Regions from separate parts of the Streptomyces sp. NPDC048254 genome, predicted to be linked through region 4. Evidence: riboswitches for the same ligand, from Rfam matches in the RefSeq annotation. Region 4 holds a riboswitch; each other region holds the start of a gene.

The links. Region 4 has a riboswitch for cyclic di-AMP ahead of ACGFZQ_RS24335 (M23 family metallopeptidase). Riboswitches for the same ligand answer to the same signal wherever they lie in the genome.
Region 1: linked by a shared signal. The riboswitch ahead of ACGFZQ_RS41480 (M23 family metallopeptidase) and the one ahead of ACGFZQ_RS24335 (M23 family metallopeptidase) in region 4 are both predicted to bind cyclic di-AMP.
Region 2: linked by a shared signal. The riboswitch ahead of ACGFZQ_RS49065 (C40 family peptidase) and the one ahead of ACGFZQ_RS24335 (M23 family metallopeptidase) in region 4 are both predicted to bind cyclic di-AMP.
Region 3: linked by a shared signal. The riboswitch ahead of ACGFZQ_RS27495 (transglycosylase family protein) and the one ahead of ACGFZQ_RS24335 (M23 family metallopeptidase) in region 4 are both predicted to bind cyclic di-AMP.

Annotation. Positions count from the first base shown of each region.
Region 1 covers NZ_JBICZJ010000020.1:194,524-200,184, forward strand. Annotated here, with positions in the region: gene ACGFZQ_RS41465 (dihydrofolate reductase family protein) at 1-516, shown strand, start outside; tRNA gene ACGFZQ_RS41470 (tRNA-Met) at 573-646, shown strand; gene ACGFZQ_RS41475 (PP2C family protein-serine/threonine phosphatase) at 828-1,937, shown strand; cyclic di-AMP (ydaO/yuaA leader) riboswitch at 2,206-2,366, shown strand; gene ACGFZQ_RS41480 (M23 family metallopeptidase) at 2,374-3,417, shown strand; gene ACGFZQ_RS41485 (aldo/keto reductase) at 3,572-4,552, shown strand; gene ACGFZQ_RS41490 (PrsW family intramembrane metalloprotease) at 4,674-5,661, opposite strand, start outside.
Region 2 covers NZ_JBICZJ010000032.1:30,204-35,864, reverse strand. Annotated here, with positions in the region: gene ACGFZQ_RS49090 (hypothetical protein) at 1-11, opposite strand, end outside; gene ACGFZQ_RS49085 (8-amino-7-oxononanoate synthase) at 863-1,990, shown strand; gene ACGFZQ_RS49080 (DUF397 domain-containing protein) at 2,050-2,277, opposite strand; gene ACGFZQ_RS49075 (helix-turn-helix domain-containing protein) at 2,287-3,147, opposite strand; gene ACGFZQ_RS49070 (ATP-binding protein) at 3,360-3,818, shown strand; gene ACGFZQ_RS49065 (C40 family peptidase) at 3,852-4,325, opposite strand; cyclic di-AMP (ydaO/yuaA leader) riboswitch at 4,329-4,542, opposite strand; gene ACGFZQ_RS49060 (hypothetical protein) at 4,874-5,182, opposite strand; gene ACGFZQ_RS49055 (ATP-dependent Clp protease proteolytic subunit) at 5,190-5,661, opposite strand, start outside.
Region 3 covers NZ_JBICZJ010000010.1:149,751-155,411, forward strand. Annotated here, with positions in the region: gene ACGFZQ_RS27480 (hypothetical protein) at 1-64, shown strand, start outside; gene ACGFZQ_RS27485 (cytochrome P450) at 61-1,371, shown strand; gene ACGFZQ_RS27490 (transglycosylase family protein) at 1,592-2,614, shown strand; cyclic di-AMP (ydaO/yuaA leader) riboswitch at 2,808-2,979, shown strand; gene ACGFZQ_RS27495 (transglycosylase family protein) at 2,983-3,666, shown strand; gene eno (phosphopyruvate hydratase) at 4,054-5,340, shown strand; gene ACGFZQ_RS27505 (septum formation initiator family protein) at 5,458-5,661, shown strand, end outside.
Region 4 covers NZ_JBICZJ010000008.1:403,406-409,066, reverse strand. Annotated here, with positions in the region: gene ACGFZQ_RS24345 (pitrilysin family protein) at 1-928, shown strand, start outside; gene ACGFZQ_RS24340 (M16 family metallopeptidase) at 925-2,313, shown strand; cyclic di-AMP (ydaO/yuaA leader) riboswitch at 2,504-2,667, shown strand; gene ACGFZQ_RS24335 (M23 family metallopeptidase) at 2,680-3,435, shown strand; gene ACGFZQ_RS24330 (GntR family transcriptional regulator) at 4,012-4,707, shown strand; gene ACGFZQ_RS24325 (HPr family phosphocarrier protein) at 5,013-5,294, opposite strand; gene ACGFZQ_RS24320 (GNAT family N-acetyltransferase) at 5,471-5,661, shown strand, end outside.

The sequences.
Region 1 (5,661 bases), on a different contig from region 4:
CGCCGTATCGAGGACGTCGTCCTGATGCGGTACGAGCCCACCGCGCCCGGCGCGGGTGCGACGGCGTCCGCCGCGGACCGGCACTGGCTGCGGCTCGCCTGCGAGCTGGCGGCGGACTGCCCGCCCTCTGGGACCGCGTTCAGCGTCGGCGCGGTGGTGGTCGCGGCCGACGGCACGGAACTGGCCCGTGGCCACTCCCGGGAGGCCGGTGACCCCGTCGTCCACGCGGAGGAGGCGGCCCTGGCCAAGATCCCCCCGGCCGACCCCCGGCTGGCCACGGCCACCGTCTACACCAGCCTCGAACCCTGCACCCACCGCGCCTCCCGGCCGCACCCCTGCGCCGAGCTGATCCTCCGGGCCGGGGTACGGCGGGTGGTGACGGCGTGGCGCGAGCCGGACACCTTCGTCGAGGCGGCCGACGGGACGGGGATGCTGCGGGAGACGGGGGTGGCGGTGCTGGTGCTGGACCAGTACGAGGACCTGGCGAAGACCCCGAACGCGCACCTGCTGGGCTGACCTCCCTCAACCCGTGTGACTCTCCCCCTTCGGATGGCGTATGCTGGTGTCAACGACGCGGGGTGGAGCAGCTCGGTAGCTCGCTGGGCTCATAACCCAGAGGTCGCAGGTTCAAATCCTGTCCCCGCTACTGAAGAATCAGGGCCGGAATCCAAGAACGAGGATTCCGGCCCTGAGTCGTATACCGGGTCCTATACCGGCACGTGTTCCACATCACATCCGTCCGCACTCATCCGCCCGGCCCACACCACTCGCCGCCGCTCGCTCGCAACCGCAAACCTGGACGGACACGCATTGGACACCTGGGACATATGGGGAGTCGCACCGTGGCCCCTGGAGAGGCGCAGGAGGACGGGTCCGCAGCCGTCCGCACCCTGGCCCGCTTCCTGCCCGTCCTGCTGATCGTCGCCGGCGTCTGCTACGACTTCCTCACCCCGAGGGCCTTCACGGCCGTCCCGTTCTTCACGGCCGCCCCGCTGATCGCCGCGCCCCTCACCTCGCTGCGCACCACCGTCCTGACCGGCCTCGCCTCCTTCCTCGCCGCCTACGCCGTGCACGCCCGCTTCGACTTCGGCCCGAACGTCGACACGGTCACCGAGGTCCTCACCGTGGTCACCGTCGCCGCCCTCGCCGCCGGCATCAACCGGATCGTGCGCCTCGGTGACCAGCGCCTGGCCTCCGCCCGCGAGATCGCCGAGGCCGCCCAGCGGGCGGTCCTGCCCGAGCCCGCCGAGCGGATCGGCGGCTTCGAGATCGCGGCCCGCTACGAGGCGGCCCAGGAGGGCGCCTTCATCGGCGGTGACCTGTACGCGATCCAGGACACCCCGTACGGCGTGCGGCTGGTCGTCGGCGACGTCCGCGGCAAGGGTATGGGTGCGGTCGCCGCCGTCGCCGTGGTCATCGGCGCGTTCCGGGAGGCCGCCGAGCAGGAGGCCACGCTGGAGGCGGTGGCGGGGCGGCTGGAGCGGGCGCTGGCCCGCGAGGGCGTCCGGCGCGGCGGCCTCGACGCGGTCGAGGGGTTCACCACCGCCGTACTCGCCGAACTCCCGCGCGGCGACGGCACGGTGCGGGTCGTCAACCGCGGCCATCCGCCGCCCCTGCTGCTGCACGGCGACGGCAAGGTGTGCCCGGTACGGGGGCCCGAGGCCGCGCTGCCGCTCGGGATGGCCGAGTTGGGGGCCTGGCCGGACCGGGCCGCCGAGCACGCGTTCCCGAGCGGGGCCACGCTGCTGCTGCACACCGACGGCCTCTCCGAGGCGCGGGACGCGCACGGCCGGTTCTACGACCCCGAGCGGCGGCTGGCCGGCCGTGTCGTCACCGCCCCCGGCGCGCTGCTGGCCCGGCTCGCGGCCGAGGTGCGCCGGCACACCGGCGGTGGCATGACGGACGACATGGCGCTGCTCGCCGTACGACGGCCCTGAGCGCGATCACCCCGCCGTTCTGGGGATTGTCACCCTCGGTGCGCGGACGACCGCCCTCCGCATAACGTCTGAGTCACCATCAAAACGCGTGTGACTCCTGAGCTGGACAGAACGCAGGGTCAAGTCGACCGTTTTTGACCGTTCATGGCGGTTAAGTCCAAGCTTTGAAAGCTTAATGATCAAGGCGAACAGCTTGGAATCTGGCAGCCGGGTCTATTAACGTTCGATAACGCAGCGCGGTCGTCCCAGCCGTCACCCGCGACGGCTCCGCGCGCACGCGCCGAATCCCGCAAGGGAACCGGGGAACCACCACCTTGGGGTGAATCGCACGGCTGCCGCCGGGTACGAAACGGCCGGTATACGCGCGTAGGAGACCTTCCCGCTCCGAACCCGTCAGCTAACCCGGTAGGCAGCGGAAGGAAAGGAGTGCGCCCGCGTGGCGTCCAACCGGCCTGCTCCGACAGCCCCGTTCGTGCCCAGCCAGCGTCAACCCGAGACCTTCGGCTACGGCGCCTACCGCACCGACGAGGGCCCCTGGGAGGAGTGGAACCCCACCGAGGAGTCCCTCGCCCCGGTACGCGGCCGGCACCGGGTCGCCAAGCAGCGCGGCGGCGGACTCGCCCGCAGCTCCACGGTCCTCGGCGTCGGCGTCATCGCCGCCGTCGGCGCGGGCGGCATGGCCAGCGCCAACACCGGCAAGCCGCCGGTCTCCATCTCCCTGCCCGACCTGCCGTCCTCCGTCGACTCCCTGCTCGGCGAGGACGGCGGCCACCAGGCCGTCCAGACCGCGCTCAGCAGCGTCACCACGACGACCGCCACCGACTCGGACTCCTCCGACTCCTCGGCCGACGCCGGTGAGGCGCTGCGCAGCCGGATCATCGCCCAGGCCGAGCAGCAGCAGACCCAGCTCGACGTCAAGGCCACCGCCAAGGCCGTGGCCGCCGCCGACAAGGCGGTCTCCGACGCGGAGGCCAAGGCGGAGAAGGCGGCGGCCGCCAAGGCCGCCGACGCCAAGGAGCAGGCGCAGGCCGCCGAGAAGGCGCAGGCCGAGCAGAAGCGGCTCGCCGCGCTGGCCAAGCAGTACACGCTGCCGGTCGTCTCCTACACGATCACCGGCACCTTCGGGCAGGCCGGCTCGATGTGGGCCTCCGGCTACCACACCGGGCTCGACTTCGCCGCTCCCACCGGCACGATCATCAAGGCCGTGCACAGCGGCACCGTCACGGAGGCCGGCTGGGCCGGCTCGTACGGCTACCGCACCATCCTCACCCTCGACGACGGCACCGAGCTGTGGTTCTGCCACCAGTCCTCGATCGGCGTCAAGGTCGGCCAGAAGGTCGCCACCGGTGACGTCATCGGCCGCGTCGGCGCCACCGGCAACGTCACTGGCCCGCACCTCCACCTGGAGGTCCACCCCGGCGGTCAGGCCACCGGCATCGACCCGATGACCTGGCTGCGCGGCAAGGGCCTCAACCCCTGACGGACCCCACTGATCCCCGGCGGCCCTGACGACAACCCCCCGACGTCAGGGCTGCCGGTTCGGTGTGTCCACGGGCCCCGGGTGCATTCCGCTTTTACGAGAACTTCGCGTTGCGTCGGCATGGGCGCACCGGCAGCCGGTGTTGAACTGAGGCATGACGCCTTCTTCCGGTTCTTCCGGTTCTTCCGCTTCCCGCTCCCTCCGTAAGCTCGGCTCCTCCGACCTGGAGGTCTTTCCGCTCTGCCTGGGCGGCAACGTCTTCGGCTGGACCGCCGACGAGGCCGCCTCCTTCGCCGTCCTCGACGCGTACACGGCCGCCGGCGGCAACTTCGTGGACACCGCCGACTCGTACACGGCCTGGATCGAGGGCCACAAGGGCGGCGAGTCCGAGACCGTCATCGGCAAGTGGGTCAAGGCGCGCGGCAACCGCGACGACGTCGTGATCGCGACGAAGGTCAGCCAGCACCCCGACTACCCGGGCCTGTCGGGCGCCAACATCAAGGCCGCCGCCGACGCGTCCCTGCGCCGCCTGGGCACCGACTACATCGACCTGTACTACACCCACTTCGACAAGCCCGAGATCCCGGTCGAGGAGATCATCGGCGCCCTGGACGAACTGGTGCGGGCGGGCAAGGTCCGGCACATCGCCGCCTCCAACATCACCGCCGAGCGGCTCCAGGAGTCCCTGGACCTCTCCGACCGCGAGGGCCTCGCCCGGTACGTCGCCCTCCAGCCCCACTACAACCTGGTCTCCCGCGACACCTACGAGGGCCCCCTCCAGGAGCTGGCCTCCCGCACCGGCCTCGCGGCGGTCCCGTACTTCTCCCTGGCCGCCGGCTTCCTCACCGGCAAGTACCGCCCCGGCACGACGGTCGACAGCGCCCGCGCGGGCCGCGCTGCCCAGTACCTGGAGACCGAGCGGGGCCGGCAGGTCCTGGCCGCCCTGGACGAGATCGCCGAGGCCCACTCCGCCCCGGTCCCCACGGTCGCCCTGGCCTGGCTGGCGGCCCAGCCCACCGTCACGGCCCCCATCGCCTCGGCCCGCACCCTGGACCAGCTCCCGGCCCTGCTGGGCGTGGCGGACCTGGAGCTGACGGAGCAGGAACTGACCCGGCTCACGGCGGCTTCCGCCTGACGGCCGCTTTCCCGCCAGGGCCTGTGCGGCGGATCAGGTCGCAGGAGAACAACGGCACATCATCAGCGCCGGTGAGTCCCGCGTCTGCGGCATGATCTGCCGGACAGGCCCTAACCCGGCCCTAACCCCGGTACGGGTTGTAGGACGGATACGGCACAGCCGCCCCGTACCACCCGGGTGCCCCGTAGGCCGGTGGCGCGTAGCCCGGCCAGCCGTTCGGGGCGGCTGTGCGGGCCGCGTAGTCGAGGGCGGGGCGGACCAGTTCGCGTCGGCTGCGCAGCTCCGTCAGCAGCTGCCGCTCCCGCACCACGAAGTCGGCGCCCGCCCGCCCCCGCTGCCCCCGGCGGCGCAGCAGGGCGAGCGTCGTCGCGTACGCCTCGTACTCGGCGACCGCCCGCCCGGCCGGCTTGCCGAAGTGGTACGCGGCGTACTCCCTGGCCATCTGCCGCGCCCGCATCGACCCCAGGACGAACGGCTCGGCCGCCCCCAGCCACCCGGCGTACACATACGCCGGCAACTCCTCCCGTACGGTCCGCAGCTCCCGCTGCCGTGTCCAGATCGCCAGCCAGGTCAGCAGCCCGAACACCGGCACCATGAACGTGCCGTACACGGCGAAGAACCCGTACTGCCCGAAGGTCGACGACCCGTTCCAGAACGCGTGCATGCTCATCGCGAGCAGCATTCCGGCGAGCGGTACGAGAACGCGCCGCACCCGCTGCGCCTCCCCGGAGAACGCGGCGATGCCGAACCCTATGCCGGTGAGGACGGTGAACAGGGGGTGCGCGAAGGGGGACATGACGATGCGCACGAAGAACGTCGCGGCGGTGACGGAGGCGATGCCGGTGTCGCCGCTCAGCTGGTCGGTCCCGAAGGCCGTACCGAGGTAGAGGATGTTCTCGGTGAACGCGAAGCCGGTGGCGGTGACCCCGGCTATCACCACCCCGTCGACGATCCCGGTGAAGTCCCTTCTGCGGAACAGGAAGACCAGGAGCACGGCCGCGGCCTTGGCGGACTCCTCGACGACCGGCGCTATCACGGTCGCCCCGAGCGTGTCCGCGCTGCTCGGATCCGCCGTCGCCGTCGCTATCCACCGCGTCGCGAAGCTGTTG
Region 2 (5,661 bases), on a different contig from region 4:
ACCAGCGCCATGCCCCGGTCCCGCCGGCCCGGCGCCCTTCGGCAACGCCGCACTCAGCGCGGCGGCCAAGCCGGTGCGGCCGGCGACCTTCCGCAGCAGCACCACGCCCGCGTGGCCGATCAGGTTCTTGCCGTCGGCCCGCACGGCAAGCCGGTGATCCCATTCGGTAACCTGCACCTGTTGGGTGGCTCTTCTCCGCGACGTTCTTGATCTCAGCAGTCAGATCATCGCAGGTGGGAGGCACCCTTCTCCTGTCGGGACGTCAGATCACTTTCATAGCTGAATACATGAGGTTGACGCTGCACGTGTTCATGGATGACGGGGCGGGGCCCTCGCGCCGCCGACGCCTTCAGTGATCTCCTCGCCAAGGCGTACATCCTCGACGACGACGGCCTTGACGCTGGACCACGGTGTCACTGGGCGGGGCAGTTCGCGGCGTACATTCCGACGGGATCGGCCGGCGGGGGAGTGAGGCAGCTCCGGGGGCTCCGACGGCGACGGCCCGTCGTCCGGCTCCCGGGGGACCGAAGCGCCCTGTGGTCAGGGCATCGGCATCCGTGCGCTGTGCACCTACAGTCTGGGGCGTCGGTTCGCAGCCGCAGTGGGTTGAGCGCGGTGCCTGCCCGGCACCGGCTGCCGCCTTGCGAGCCCGGCCTGCCAGGCCTGTCAGTCCTACGCGGTGTGCGGCTGTCGGGGCGGCAACGGTGACCGTGAGAAACGATCTTCAGTCTAGGGTGTGATACAGCCCCTGACCTGTGTTGATCCTGTGCCTGATAATTCTGGGTGTGGGTATTGCCACACAGTGGGTGGCTGGTGGTCCCGCTAGGGTCTGTCCACTGCCTACAAATTCTCCGGAGGAGCCATGGCGTTCGGCTGGATCGACGAACAGGCGGAACTGCGCCGCCGCGCCGGACTGGTACGGACCCTGCGCCCCCGTCCCGCCGACTCGCCGCTGCTGGATCTGGCGAGCAACGACTATCTGGGCCTCGCCCACCACCCGGAGGTCGCCGAGGGCGCGGCCGGGGCGGCCCGGACCTGGGGCGGCGGCTCCACCGGCTCCCGGCTGGTCACCGGCACCACCGAACTCCACACCGAGCTGGAGCGCGAGCTGGCCGAATTCTGCGGGTTCGAGGCGGCCCTGGTCTTCTCCTCCGGCTACGCCGCCAACCTCGCCGCCGTCACCACCCTCGGCCCGCACGGCTCCCTGATCGTCTCCGACGCCCTCAACCACGCCTCCCTGATCGACGGCTGCCGGCTGGCCCGGGGCGCCACCCAGGTCGTCGGACACGCCGACCCGGACGCCGTGCGCAAGGCGCTCGGCACCCATGAGGGACCCGCGGTCCTCGTCTCCGACACGGTGTTCTCGGTGGACGGCGACGCGGCACCGCTGGCCGCCCTGGCCGCGGCCTGCCGGGAGCGCGGCGCCGGGCTGCTCGTGGACGACGCCCACGGGCTCGGGGTCCTCGGGGACGGCGGGCGGGGCGCGCCGCAGGCGGCCGGGCTGTCCGGCGCCGAGGACGTGGTGGTCACGGCGACCCTGTCCAAGTCGCTGGGCAGCCAGGGCGGGGCCGTGCTCGGCCCGGCCCGGGTGATCGACCATCTGGTGAACGCGGCCCGGACCTTCATCTTCGACACCGGCCTGGCCCCCGCCGCGGCGGGCGCGGCCCTGGCGGCGCTACGGCTGCTGCGCCGTGAGCCCGAACGTGCGGTGCGGGCCCGTGAGGTGGCCGCGGAGCTGCACGCACGGCTGACCGCCGCGGGTCTGGAAGCGGTGCGTCCGGACGCCGCGGTGGTCTCCGTGCGGGCCCCGTCCCCGGAGGGGGCCGTGCGCTGGGCGGCCGACTGCCGTACGGCAGGCCTGGCCGTGGGCTGTTTCCGTCCGCCGTCCGTGCCGGACGGCATCTCACGGCTCAGGCTGACCGCCCGGGCGGACCTCTCCGGGGCCGAGATCGAACGCGCTGTACAGGTGATCGGTGAGACACGACCATGAGTCGGCGTGACACGGCCGGGTCCTGACCGAATGCGGATACGGAGTCGGTTACGGGCTGATCAGCCGGTGAGCGCCGACACGAAACCCACCCAGCTCTCGGGGGAGAAGAGCAGCGCGGGTCCGGCCGGATCCTTGGAGTCGCGCACGGCGAGCAGTCCGGTCAGCCGACCGGAGCGCGGCCGTGCCGTCTCCACGCAGTTGTTCGCTCCGGTGCTGTAGCTGCTGCGCAGCCACCGCAGTCCGTGCAGATCAGCACTTGAAGGTACGTTCCGAGGCAGTGCAGTCATGGTGCCTCCTTACGCGCCGTCACCTATCCCGGCGATGTAATCCAACGAGTCCTCGGGCGAAAGGGCGTGGACCTGAAGGGCGTTGAAGGCCTCCGCGTAGGCCTGGAGGTCTTCTTTCCGTTCGAGGTAGAGGCTACTCGTCAACTGGTCGAGAACAACCACATCCAGATCAGAAGTGCTCGGAAATAAGAAGATTACGAAAGGCCCGGTGATGCCGATATGGGCCCCGGCCGAGAACGGCAGCACCTGGAGCCGTACCTGGGGCAGCCGGGCCGCCTCCACCAGCCGCTCCAGCTGTCGGGCCATCACGCCGGGGCCGCCGACCTCCCGGCGCAGCACCGCCTCGTCAAGCACCGCGCTGAGCTCCAGCGGCGGATGGTTGCGCAGGACGTCCTGCCTGGCCAGACGCACTTTCACGAGGGCGTCCAGGGCCTCCTCGTCGAGCCCGTCGACGGCCGCCCGGGTCACGGCACGCGCGTACTCGGGGGTCTGCAGCAGCCCCGGTACGACCGAGGTCTCCAGCGTGCGCATCGCGCTGGCCTGCGACTCCAGACTGATGAAATCCCGGTAGGTGGGCGGCAGTACCCCACGATAGGCGTGCCACCAGTGGTGCCGCCCGGCGGTGTCCTCCGACCCCGCCAACACCAGCAGCAACTCGCGCAGTTGCCCCTCGATCACGCCGTAGGCGTCGAGGAGTAACCGCACATCGGCCGGTTTCACACCGCTGGCACCGGTCTCGATCCGGCTCACTTTCGACTGATGCCAGCCCACCAGACGGGCGGCCTCACCGCTCGTGAGGCCGGCGCCGGTGCGCAGTGTGCGCAGTTCGGCGCCCAGTTTCCGGCGGCGTACCGCGGGACCGTTCTGCATGGGCTACTCCTTACTCCTTCCGGGCCGCCCAAATACGCTCTGAGGTCGCAGAGTTCACCGCATCGAGCGACAGATATATGCATATCTTGGTGGATCGCTCCCCTGACCGCCCTGGTAATGGCAGTCTGACGAAGAAGCACCAGTCCGGGACCGTACTCGAACCATCCGCACCGTGTCGGGCTCCGGTCCCGTGGGAAAGGGACGACGTCGCCATGGCAGACCACCTGGAAGCATCCATCACTCTGCCGAGCGATCCCGCCTCGGTCTCCGCGGCCCGCTCCTATGTGCTGGGCATCCTCGCGGAATGGGGGCTGCCACCGGAGACGGAGACCGCGGACACCATCCGCCTCATCGTCTCCGAACTCGCCACCAACGCGGTGCAGCACACCTTCGGGCAGTCACCCACCTTCACGGTGGGACTCGTCCTCGACCGTGACGAACAGCTGCGCATCGGCGTCACGGACAGCCATCCGCGCTTCCCCAAGAGACTCCCGGCCGCGGTCCAGCAGGACAACGGGCGCGGCATGGTCATCATCCGCTGGCTCACCGCGGAGTGCGGCGGCAAGCTCCGGGTGCGCCCCACCCGGGAGGGCGGCAAGACCGTCTTCATCCAACTGCCCTGGGCAGTCCCGGCCGGCACGGTCACCGCCGCCGGCCAGCAGGAACCGTAGCCCCGAGTTCCCGCCGGCCGGCCGCTGGGTGGGTCAGCTGACCCGGCCGTACCAGACGCTCCGCGTCCAGATCTTCTGGAGCTTCACCACGTCCCCGGTCTTCGGGGCGTGCCAGATCTTTCCCTTCCCGGCGTAGATGCCGACGTGGTACACGCTGGAACCCGAGTGGAAGAAGACCAGGTCCCCGGCCTTGCGGTTGCCGGCCGAGATGTGACGGGTCTTGTTGTACTGCTGGGCCGCCGTACGCGGGAGCTTCTTGCCCGCCTTCTTGAACGAGTACAGCGTGAGCCCGGAGCAGTCGAACCGGTTCGGCCCGGTGGCACCCCACCTGTAGGGCGAGCCCTTCTTCGAGGCCGCGACCTGGAGTGCTTTCGTCCCCATCGTGGCGGCCGAGGCGTCGGAGGCGACACCCGGGATCACGATGGAGCCGCCCACGGCGGCGATGGTGAGCGCCGAGGCCGTGCCGGCCCGCGCCATCAGCGACGGGACACGATTGAGCGCAGTCATGCGCAACCCTTCGTCAGCCGCCTGTGAAGGATGACCTGTCGGATTCGGGCTGGCGAAGTTGCCCGGCCGCGTTGTCACGGCTTCACCCCAAGGGCTGCGCGGCCCGGTCATGGTGCGACCGTGCCGGCGACCCGTCGTGCTTGGGTCCTCCACTCCTGCCGATCCACTTCCGTCGACCGGGCATCCGTGCGGCGGCAGGACTCGGCGTCCGCCCGGATCGCCTCGCCGTTGTGGCGGGGGCTTGTCGTCAGACAGGGATCTTCACTCACGCCTGTCCGAAAATCCCAACGGAACCGGAGATTTGTGGGGTTACTCACCACCCACCCGTTCGGGTGGACAGCGCTGTGTTCGATTAGTCGTCAACTGCCCGACGTAGCCCCGGACCTGCGCCGAAGCCCTCCGCGGGTAGCTTTGAGCACGCACCTTGAGCGGCCCCGGCGGTCAGGTAAAACCACGCCATCCTCCGCCGAACGGCGGTAACTCCTTTGGGTCGTTTCAACTCCGGCCCGGCCGACCGGTGGACGCGTCGCTGCGGACTTCGCCGGGCGTCACCGTACGCAGTCGGGCGGGAGTGCGACGCGCGCGGTCCGGCGCTCACCGTCGAGCACCCGCAACGCCCGTGCCAGCGTGTCCCCGTGAAGCTCCGTCTCGCCCCGTCGATGCATCAGGGCGAGTGCGTCACGCAGCTCGGACGCGGCGCGCACCAGCGCCTGCGCGGCGCGCAGTCCACGATAGGTGTCCTCGTTCTGCGCCGGGTTGATACGGCCCAGCAGGTCGACCACGTCCAGATAACGGTCGATCAACTCGCCCTCGGCGCGGGTCAGCGCGGGCAGCGGAGGCAGCTCCGGTGGCAGCATCGGCCGCTCACCCCGCGTCCGGCAGGCCGAGCGAGGTCCTGCGGCTGGGTACGATCCGGTCCACCAGGCCGTACGCCAGTGCCGCCGGCGCGTCCAGCATCAGATCCCGCTCCAGGTCCTGGTTGACCTGGGCCGGTGTCCGCCCGGTGTGCCGGACGAGCAGCTCCTCGAGCAGTGCGCGGATCCGGTCCAACTCCGCCGCCTGGATGGCCAGATCACTCGGCTGGCCCTGTACCGGCTGCGGCAGCGACGGCTGCTGGAGCACGATGCGCGCACCCGGCAGCACGGACCGCTTGCCCGGCGTGCCCGCCGCGAGCAGCACCGCGGCCGACGCCCCGGCCTGCCCCAGGCAGATCGTCTCCACGTCGCAGGTGACGTACTGGACGGTGTCGTAGATCGCGGCCATCGCGCTGAACGAGCCGCCCGGCGAGTTGATGTACAGCGAGATGTCCCGCTCCGGAGCCGCGTGCTCCAGGTAC
Region 3 (5,661 bases), on a different contig from region 4:
GCGGGGCGACTGCTTTGCCCAGAAGCTCCTGACCGAGCACGCACCCGATACCGTCAAGGAGTGACCCACCAGCCCGCCCCCGACGGCACCACCCACCCCGACGGCGCCCCCGCCCCCGACCTCTTCACCTGGGAGTTCGCCGCCGACCCCTATCCCGCCTACGCCTGGCTCCGGGAGCACGCACCCGTGCGTCGCACCCGGCTTCCCAGCGGGGTCGAGGCCTGGCTGGTCACCCGCTACGCCGACGCCCGGCAGGCGCTCGCCGACCCCCGGCTGTCCAAGAACCCGGCGCATCACGACGAGCCCGCGCACGCCAAGGGGAAGACCGGGATCCCCGGGGAGCGCGGGGCCGAGCTGATGACGCATCTGCTGAACATCGATCCGCCGGACCACACCCGGCTGCGGCGGCTGGTCAGCAAGGCGTTCACGCCGCGCCGGGTGGCCGAGTTCGCGCCCCGGGTGCAGGAGCTGACCGACCGGCTCATCGACGGGTTCGCGGACCGGGGCGAGGCCGACCTCATCCACGAGTTCGCCTTCCCGCTGCCCATCTACGCCATCTGCGACCTGCTGGGCGTCCCGCGCGAGGACCAGGACGACTTCCGGGACTGGGCCGGCATGATGCTGCGACACACAAAAGCAGCGCACGGCGGAGGGCCGCGGGGCGGGGTCGCGCGGTCCGTGAAGAAGATGCGCGGATATCTGGCCGAGCTGATCCACCGGAAGCGGGAGGCGCTGTCCGCCGAGCCGGCCCCCGGCGAGGACCTCATCTCCGGGCTCATCCGTGCCTCCGACCACGGCGAGCACCTCACCGAGAACGAGGCCGCCGCCATGGCCTTCATCCTGCTGTTCGCCGGCTTCGAGACGACCGTCAACCTCATCGGGAACGGGACGTACGCCCTGCTCACCCACCCGGAACAGCGCCGCCGCCTCCAGGACTCCCTGGCCGCGGGCGAGCACGGGCTGCTGGAGACCGGGGTGGAGGAACTCCTGCGCTACGACGGGCCGGTGGAGCTCGCCACCTGGCGGTTCGCCACCGAGCCGCTCGGTATCGGCGGGCAGCGCATCGCGGTCGGCGACCCGGTCCTCGTCGTACTCGCCGCCGCGGACCGGGACCCGGAGCGGTTCGCCGAGCCGGACACGCTCGACCTGGCACGGCGGGACAACCAGCACCTGGGCTACGGCCACGGCATCCACTACTGCCTCGGCGCCCCGCTCGCCCGCCTGGAGGGGCAGACCGCGCTCGCCACCCTCCTCACCCGCCTCCCGGACCTGCGACTCGCGGTGCCGGAGAGCGAGTTGCGCTGGCGCGGCGGCCTCATCATGCGCGGACTGCGCACGCTCCCCGTGCAGTTCACCCCCGCCGGCCGATGAGCAACACCGACACCCGCCTGGCCCCCCACCGACACCCGCCCGGCGCCCCGCACGGCCCTTCACCGGCAAAGATGACCAGCGTTCAAGTCTGTGATCTTCACGTGATCTGCGCGGCATTAACTTGTGACAAGTGATCGTCTGCCTATACGTTCACCCATCAGTGCGGCGCCCCAGCGGGACCCGTCGCGCCGGTCACCGCTGTCGCTCGAAAGGTTTCCGCATGCTCTCCGGGAACGGTCGTCACCGTCGCCCCCGTCAGGCTCCGGCTCTCCTCGTCGCGGCCGGCGTGACCGGCTCGGCCATCGCCATCCCGCTCCTCGGCGCGGCGAGCGCCAACGCGGCCGACGGCAACACCTGGGACAGGGTGGCCGAGTGTGAGAGCGGCGGCTCCTGGAGCATGGACACCGGCACCGGCTACTACGGCGGCCTGCAGATGTCCCAGGACGACTGGGACGAGTACGGCGGCCAGCAGTACGCCGGCACGCCGGACCAGGCGAGCCGTTCGCAGCAGATCGCGGTCGCCGAGAAGATCCTCGCCGACCAGGGCACCAAGCCCTGGCGGACCTGTGCGCTGATCGCCGGGCTCTCCTCGGACGACGCCTCGGTGAACGTCGACCCGGGCCTCGGCGGATCGGACGACGCGTCCGGCTCCTCCGACTCGTCCTCCGGGCTGTCGGATTCGTCCTCTTCATCTGGTTCATCGGATTCATCTGGTTCATCGGATTCGGGCTCGTCCGACTCCTCGTCGGATGCCTCGGGCGCCACGGACTCCGACTCCGCCACTCCGTCCCCGGGTGCGAGCGACGGCTCCGGCAAGGGCACCCCTGCCGACTCCACGAAGGCGGACAAGTCGGGATCCAAGGGCTCCGATGCCTCGAAGGTGAACGAGAACCCTGTCGTGCCCGAAGCCGACGACTCGGACAATTCCTGGCAGACGGGCAGTTCTTGGGATCTGGTCGACACGGGGGCCGTCGGCAGTGGCGGCAAGCACCGTGGCGGCTCGGCGGACGAAAGTGTGACAAACGGTCAGAGTGTGACTTCTTCCGGCCGTCATGCCTCCCGGGACGCCGGCACCTACACCGTCCGGGACGGTGACACTCTCGCCTCCATCGCCGACTCCCTTGGCCTCGACGGCGGATGGCGTGCGCTCTATGCCGCCAACAAGGCGGACATCGGTGCCGACCCGAATGACATCGCCCCCGGTCAGACCCTGAAACTCAGCAGCGAAACGGACGAAAAGTAGCGGGAGTTGACATCTCAGGTCGCCCTACTTGGCAGTTAAATGTCCGTTTTGGTGAAAGTGTGGGATGAGTCTCAGAAGCCCTGATCATCTTTGAAATTCACCTGATCGCCTGTTTACGGTCAAGGCCGCTCGTCACCACGAGCCCCGGCCGTCGCAACGCCGAGTCCTGCCAGCGACTCCCCGGGAACAGTCGTCGCGTCAAGCGCCGTAGGCAGGAGCGGGGGACCCAAGGTAAGTGCCGGGACCGGTAGTTGAGGCTGCCGTGTCCGGCTCGGGGTGAAGCCGCGCACCGTGAGGTGTGCGGCCGGGCAACTCAACCGGCCCGAACCCGACAGCTCACCTCGCAGGCGTCGGTGAGGGGATCCGTCATGCTGTTTTCCGGCAAGGGCAAGCACCGTCGTCCGTCCAAGGCCACCCGCGCCGCCGCACTCGCCGGTGTCACCGGTGTCGCCATCGCCGCACCGCTGATGGCCTCCGGCACCGCCTCCGCCGCCACCGCCTCCGAGTGGGACGCCGTCGCCCAGTGCGAGTCCGGCGGCAACTGGGCCATCAACACCGGCAACGGCTACTACGGCGGTCTGCAGTTCTCCGCCTCCACCTGGGCCGCGTACGGCGGCACCCAGTACGCCGCGCAGGCCAACCAGGCCGGCAAGGCGCAGCAGATCGCGGTCGCCGAGAAGGTCCTCGCCGCGCAGGGCAAGGGCGCCTGGCCGGTCTGCGGCACGGGCCTGTCCAGCGCCGCCTACACCGGCAGCAGCGCCGGCTCCTCCAGCTCCTCGTCGAGCGGCGGCACCAGCAGCCGTACGACCGACACGCAGGCCGCCTCCCGCTCCGCCGAGCGTCCGGCCGCCAAGAAGACCGTCACCACCCCGACCGGCAAGAAGGTCAAGAAGGGCGACGGCGAGTACAAGGTCGTCAAGGGCGACACGCTCAGCTCGATCGCCGAGAAGCACAAGGTCAAGGGCGGCTGGCAGGCGCTGTTCAAGCTGAACAAGGACATCGTCGACGACGCCGACTTCATCTACCCGGGCCAGCAGCTGCACCTGAAGTAGGTCTCAGGAGAGGCGCCGCGAGTACTACGCGGCGCCCAGCTGAACCACAGCGTCCACACAGCCGTGGTCCCCATAGTGAGGACCACGTGAGGGCCGCCCCCGTCCCCCACGGGCCCCCGCTCCGGTGCGTTCTCCCCCCGTACGCACCGGGGCGGGGTTTCTCTTTGCGGCCTCTCGCGGTCTTCTTCTTGACCCGCTCTTCTTCCGTTCTTCATCGGGACCCCCTTTGTTCCGCGCGTGAACAATGAGTACCGTCTGTGTGTCCACGGGTCGGTCGGTCGTGACGGCCGACGGCCCTGGGACGGTTAGGCTCTAGTCGCAAGGCTGAGCAAGGGCCGACAAGGTCCGCGTGCGCCCGCACAACCAGCGTCACATCCCAAGAAGGAGATGCTCGTGCCGTCCATCGACGTCGTCGTAGCCCGGGAAATCCTGGACTCCCGAGGCAACCCCACGGTCGAGGTCGAGGTCGGCCTCGACGACGGCAGCACGGGTCGTGCCGCCGTCCCGTCCGGCGCCTCCACCGGTGCCTTCGAGGCCATCGAGCTCCGTGACGGCGACCCCAACCGCTACCTCGGCAAGGGCGTCGAGAAGGCCGTCCTCGCCGTGATCGAGCAGATCGGCCCGGAGCTGGTCGGCTACGACGCCACCGAGCAGCGCCTGATCGACCAGGCGATGTTCGACCTGGACGCCACCGACAACAAGGGCTCGCTCGGCGCCAACGCCATCCTCGGCGTCTCCCTCGCCGTCGCGCACGCCGCCTCCGAGGCCAGCGACCTCCCCCTCTTCCGCTACCTGGGCGGCCCCAACGCGCACCTGCTGCCGGTGCCGATGATGAACATCCTCAACGGCGGCTCGCACGCGGACTCCAACGTGGACATCCAGGAGTTCATGATCGCCCCGATCGGCGCGGAGTCCTTCTCCGAGGCGCTGCGCTGGGGCGCCGAGGTCTACCACACCCTCAAGAAGGTCCTGAAGTCGAAGGGCCTGTCCACCGGCCTCGGCGACGAGGGCGGCTTCGCCCCGAACCTGGAGTCCAACCGCGCCGCGCTCGACCTCATCCTGGAGGCGATCAAGCAGGCCGGTTACGTCCCCGGTGAGCAGATCGCCCTTGCGCTCGACGTCGCCGCGTCCGAGTTCTACAAGGACGGCAAGTACGAGTTCGAGGGCAAGTCCCGCTCGGCCGCCGAGATGACCGAGTACTACGAGGAGCTCGTCTCCGCGTACCCGCTGGTCTCCATCGAGGACCCGCTGTTCGAGGACGACTGGGCCGGCTGGAAGGTCCTCACCGACAAGCTGGGCGACAAGGTCCAGATCGTCGGCGACGACCTCTTCGTCACCAACCCGGAGCGCCTGGCCCGCGGCATCGAGGACGGCGCCGCCAACGCCCTGCTCGTCAAGGTGAACCAGATCGGCTCGCTCACCGAGACCCTGGACGCCGTCGAGCTGGCCCAGCGCAACGGCTTCAAGTGCATGATGTCCCACCGCTCCGGCGAGACCGAGGACGTCACCATCGCCGACCTCGCCGTCGCCACCAACTGCGGCCAGATCAAGACCGGCGCCCCGGCCCGCTCCGAGCGCGTCGCCAAGTACAACCAGCTGCTGCGCATCGAGGAGATCCTCGACGACGCCGCGGTGTACGCCGGTCGCAGCGCCTTCCCGCGCTTCAAGGGCTGACCCGTCAGGGGCCGCTGACCCGTTAAGGGTCAAGGCTGCGCCAGTCGTACGTACGTCCCCGTACCGGTCCCGTACCGTGTGCGGGGACGTACGCGCGTGTGAACGGGAGGCGGGGACATGGCCGTGAAGGACCGGGACCGGTTCTCCACCGCGACCAGGCTGAAGCTGCTCGGCGAGCAGACGGCGGCCCGGGTCTACCGCTCCCAGACCAAGCGGCAGGCCCGCCGCTCCCGGCTCACCGGCCGCGCCGCGCTGCTCGCGATCGTGCTGTGCACGATGATCGTCGCGCTCGCCTATCCGATGCGGCAGTACGTCTCCCAG
Region 4 (5,661 bases):
GAAGCTGACCGCCCTCGCCTACCCGGAGGGCCACCCCTACCACCACACGCCGATCGGCTCGATGGCCGACCTGGACGCGGCCACCCTGGAGGACGCGCGGGCGTTCTTCCGTACCTACTACGCGCCCAACAACGCGGTGCTCTCGGTGGTCGGCGACATCGACCCCCAGCAGACCCTCGCCTGGATCGAGAAGTACTTCGGTTCCATCCAGGCGCACGACGGCAAGCCCGCCCCGCGCGACGGCTCGCTGCCCGACATCATGGGCGAGCAGCTGCGCGAGGTCGTCGTGGAGGAGGTGCCCGCGCGCGCGTTGATGGCCGCCTACCGGCTCCCCGAGGACGGCACGCGCGTGTCCGACGCGGCCGACCTGGCCCTCACCGTCCTCGGCGGCGGCGAGTCCTCCCGCCTCTACAACCGCCTCGTACGGCGCGACCGTACGGCCGTCGCCGCCGGCTTCGGCCTGCTGCGGCTCGCCGGCGCGCCCTCCCTGGGCTGGCTGGACGTGAAGACCTCCGGTGACGTCGAGGTGCCGGTCATCGAGACCGCCATCGACGAGGAGCTCGCCCGGTTCGCCGAGGAGGGTCCCACACCCGAGGAGATGGAACGCGCCCAGGCCCAGCTGGAGCGCGAGTGGCTGGACCGGCTGGGCACCGTCGCCGGCCGCGCGGACGAACTGTGCCGGTTCGCCGTCCTGTTCGGCGACCCGCAGCTCGCCCTGACCGCCGTCCAGCGCGTCCTCGCGGTGACCCCGCAAGAGGTCCAGGAGGTCGCCAAGGCCCGGCTGCGGCCGGACAACCGCGCGGTGCTCGTCTACGAGCCCAAGTCCCCGGAGACGGTCGAGGACGCCGACGTACCCGAGGACCCCGAGGCGGAGGCCACGGTCGAGGCCGCCACCGCCGAGCACGACGACGAGGAGACGGCCAAGTGACCGAGCTCGCCACCATGGAATTCCACCCCCGGCCCCAAGCGGGCGAGGCCCGGCCCTGGGCCTTCCCGGCACCCGAGCGCGGCGCCCTGGACAACGGTCTGACCGTGCTGCGCTGCCACCGCCCCGGCCAGCAGGTCGTCGCCGTCGAGGTGCTTCTGGACGCGCCCCTGGACGCCGAGCCGGCCGGCCTGGACGGCGTCGCCACGATCATGGCGCGCGCCTTCTCCGAGGGCACCGACAAGCACTCCGCCGAGGACTACGCCGCCGAGCTGGAGCGGGCCGGCGCCACCCTCGACGCACACGCCGACCACCCCGGCGTCCGGCTCAGCCTGGAGGTCCCTGCCTCCCGCCTGGGCAAGGGGCTCGGGCTGCTCTCCGACGCGCTCAGGGCACCCGCCTTCGCCGACAGCGAGGTCGAGCGGCTGGTCCGCAACCGCCTCGACGAGATCCCGCACGAGCTGGCCAACCCCAGCCGCCGGGCTGCCAAGCAGCTCTACAAGGAACTGTTCCCGTCGACCACGCGGATGTCCCGTCCGCGCCAGGGCACCGAGGACACCGTAGAGAAGATCGACGCAGCCGCCGTACGCGCGTTCTACGACCGGCACGTGCGGCCGGCCACCGCCACCGCGGTCGTCGTCGGCGACCTGACCGGCATCGACCTGGACGAGCTGCTCGGCGAGACCCTGGGCGCCTGGCGCGGCTCCACCGCCCAGCCCCGGCCGGTGCCCTCGGTCTCCGCCGACGACACCGGCCGTGTCGTCATCGTGGACCGCCCCGGAGCCGTCCAGACGCAGCTGCTCATCGGCCGCGTCGGCGCCGATCGGCACGACCGCGTCTGGCCCGCCCAGGTGCTCGGCACCTACTGCCTGGGCGGCACCCTCACCTCGCGCCTGGACCGCGTCCTGCGCGAGGAGAAGGGCTACACCTACGGCGTCCGCGCCTTCGGGCAGGTCCTGCGGTCCGCTCCCGACGGCAGCGGCGCCGCGATGCTCGCCATCAGCGGCTCCGTGGACACCCCGAACACCGGCCCGGCGCTCCAGGACCTGTGGACGGTGCTGCGCACCCTCGCCTCCGGGGGCCTCACGGACGCCGAGCGCGACGTCGCCGTGCAGAACCTCGTCGGTGTCGCGCCGCTCAAGTACGAGACGGCGGCGGCCGTCGCCGGCACCCTGGCCGACCAGGTCGAGCAGCATCTGCCCGACGACTTCCAGGCCACGCTCTACCGGCAACTGGCCGCCACCGGCACCGTGGAGGCCACCGCGGCGGTCGTGAACGCCTTCCCGGTCGACCACCTGGTGACCGTCCTCGTCGGCGACGCGGCACAGATCAAGGAGCCCGTCGAGGCCCTCGGCATCGGCGAAGTGACGGTCGTCGCCGCGGAGTAACGGCACGCGCGCGCAGAGCCCTGGTGACCATCCGGTCACCAGGGCTCTGAAATGTCCGAATTGGGGCGGAGGTTGCCTGTCTGCCCTGTGGGATGCGCGACAAAATCCGCGTTCCGTTTGAGGATTACGAGAACGTCCTCGTAGGTTCTTCCGGGCTGTCCGCCAGGCACTGCGCCGCACCCGCGGCACCGGACAGTCATCGCCGAGTCCCCGTACGGCGCGAGCCAGGGGAGCCGGGGACCCACGCAGTCCCTGGGGTGAATCGGGCGCCCGCGCGAGCCGCGAGGGGGCCCGTAGGAGACCTTCCTGCTCCGAACCCGTCAGCTAACCCGGTAGGCGAGAGGGAAGGAAAGGACCAGCCTCTACATGGCGTTCATGTGCGCCTCCGGGAAGCACCGTCGTCCCGGCCGGGTGAAGCGCACCACCGCGCAGGCCGCCGGTATCGCGGCCCTCACCACCACGGGTGTCATCGGCACCGTCTCGGCCGCCCCGGCGCTCGCCGCCGAGAACTCCGTCGAGCAGACCGGCCTCACCCCGGTCATCACCGTCAGCGACTCGGTCGCGGACCAGATCGACGCCCAGGCCGCCGCGCAGACGGCCGCCGCCGAGCGCAAGGCGGCCGAAAAGGCCGCACGCAAGAAGGCGGCGGAGAAGGCCAAGAAGGAGCGCGAGGCCGAGGCCCGCGCCGCGCGGGAGGCGGAGCGCAAGCGCCTCAACGCCTTTGTCGCGCCGATCTCCGACTCGTACGTCTCCACCGGCTACAAGACCGGCGGCTCCCTGTGGTCTTCCGGCGCCCACACCGGCATCGACTTCCACGCGGCCACCGGCACGGTGGTGCACGCCGTCGGCACCGGCACGGTCGTCTCCACCGGCTGGGGCGGGTCCTACGGCAACCAGATCGTCATCAAGATGGCCGACGGCATGTACACCCAGTACGGCCACTTGTCGTCGATCGGCGTCTCGGTGGGCCAGAAGGTCACCCCGGGCCAGCAGATCGGCCTCTCCGGCGCGACCGGCAACGTGACCGGCCCCCACCTCCACTTCGAGGCCCGCACGACTCCGGAGTACGGCTCGGACGTCGACCCGGTCGCCTACCTCCGCAAGCACGGCGTGAACGTCTGACCGACCACGGCGCGCACGCGGGGCGCGCGGTACCGCGCGCACGCCCCACGCGGGTTACGGCGCGCACGCCCGGCGCGGCCATCGCGTGAGCGCGGGGCGCAGGGCGCAGGGCGCGCGTCACACCACGGCGTGCGCGTTGTGCGAGCCCGGCGTGCACCCTCGCCCGCACGACCTCGGCGTGCAAGCCTCCCGCGCGGGCCCCTGGCGTGCAAGCCTCCCGCGCGGGCCCCTGGCGTGCACGCCTCCCGCGCGCGACCCCGACGTGCACGCCTCCCGCGAACTCCGGCGCGCACGCCCCGCCCGACCACCGCATGAACGTTTCTGCGCCGGTTTCTGCGCCGACGCATCACATACCTCCAAACACACGACCCCGGCGAAGAACACGTGACGCCACAGGGCGACAGCCCCGAAGCTCCGGGCCCTCCGAGCCGGGGCTTTCGTCGTTTTCGTGACCCCGGTGTCCAAAAAATATGCATGGATTCAGGGCCGCCGTCGGAAATTCCCGCCCATTGCAATAGAGTCACGGAACGGACGCCACTCGGCGGCGTTTCACGGGGATTAAGGCGGAGGTCGGACATGCGTATTCCGGCGCACTCGGTATGCACGGCGATCCGGGACGACATCGTCGCGGGTGTCTACGAGCGCGGCAGCCGGCTCACCGAGGAACTCCTGGCCCGTCGCTACGGCGTCTCGCGCGTCCCCGTCCGCGAGGCCCTGCGCACCCTGGAGGCCGAGGGCTTCGTGGTGACGCGCCGGCACGCGGGCGCGTGCGTCGCGGAACCGACCGAGCAGGAGGCCGCCGACCTGCTGGAGATGCGCCTGCTCCTGGAGCCGCTCGGCGCCTCCCGGGCCGCCCAGCGCCGTACCGAGGCCCACCTCAAGGTGCTGCGCGGACTGGTCAGGCTGGGCCAGGAACGGGCCCGCAGGGGCGGCAGCGAGGACCTGCGCTCCCTGGGCGGCTGGTTCCACGAGACGCTCGCCCAGGCCACTGGCAGCCACGCACTCACCTCGACACTCACCCAGCTGCGGCACAAGATCGCCTGGATGTACGCCGTCGACGCGCCCGCCAACCCCGTGGAGTCCTGGGCCGAGCACGGCGCCATCGTGGACGCGGTGACGCGCGGCGACAGCGAACGCGCGCGGGCGATCACCGCGCTGCACACCGAGCGGTCCGCGGTCTCCCACCGGTTGCGCTTTTCCGGCGGCACGGACCGGGCGAACGGTGTGAGGACTTCGCAACATCCCGTAAACATGTCGGGCCTGCGGCATTAACACGGGCACCGTATACAAAGAAGTGTTATTCGGTGGAGCGGTATTTCCGTTGCCCTCTGCCGGTCCCCGTCGCCCTTATTTCGGGCGCGCCCGGAATTTCCGGTGGCGCGTCATCGGCGTGCCCGACGGGGAATTAACTGCGCCCGGCGCGATGTCCGGCCCGCATAACGCGATGTCCGGCCCCGTATAAAGGGTGGCCCTTCATGGAGGCCGGCGCCGGAAGAGGTCACGGGCGGCGGGAACGGCGGAGGCCGCGCCGCCCCAGGAGGGGCGGCGCGGCCTCCGCCGTGCGGGCGCTATGGCGCTCAGACGGTCTCGGGGAGCTCCTCGAGACCCTCGGCGACCAGCTTGGCCAGGCGGTCGAGGGCGGCGTCCGCGCCCTCGGTGTCGGAGGCGAGGACGATCTCCTCGCCGCCCTTGGCGCCCAGGCCCAGGACAGCCAGCATGGAGGCCGCGTTGACGGGGTTGCCCCCGGCCTTGGCGATCGTCACCGGGACGCCTGTGGCCGTGGCGGCTCGGACGAAGATGGAAGCGGGGCGGGCGTGGAGACCCTCGGCCCAGCCGACGTTGACGCGGCGCTCAGCCATGTGATGCTGCCCTTCGGTGTTCAGGGTTGTCTAGACCAGTTTCCCATATCGTGAAGCATGCCCGGAGCGGACGTGAGTCCTTCCGGGTGTGTCGTCGGACCGCGGCCTCGGCCCGACTTCCGTCCTCCACAGACTGCCTCGCGCCACTGTCGGACGCGAGCCGTACTCTGGGGCCCATGCAGACCCCGGCGGACCGGCAGGACCGGCACGAGTACCCCGCCCACTGGGAGGCGGACGTGGTGCTGCGCGACGGTGGTACCGCGCGCGTCCGGCCCATCACCGTCGACGACGCCGACCGCCTGGTCAGCTTCTACGAGCAGGTCTCGGCCGAGTCGAAGTACTACCGCTTCTTCGCGCCGTACCCCAA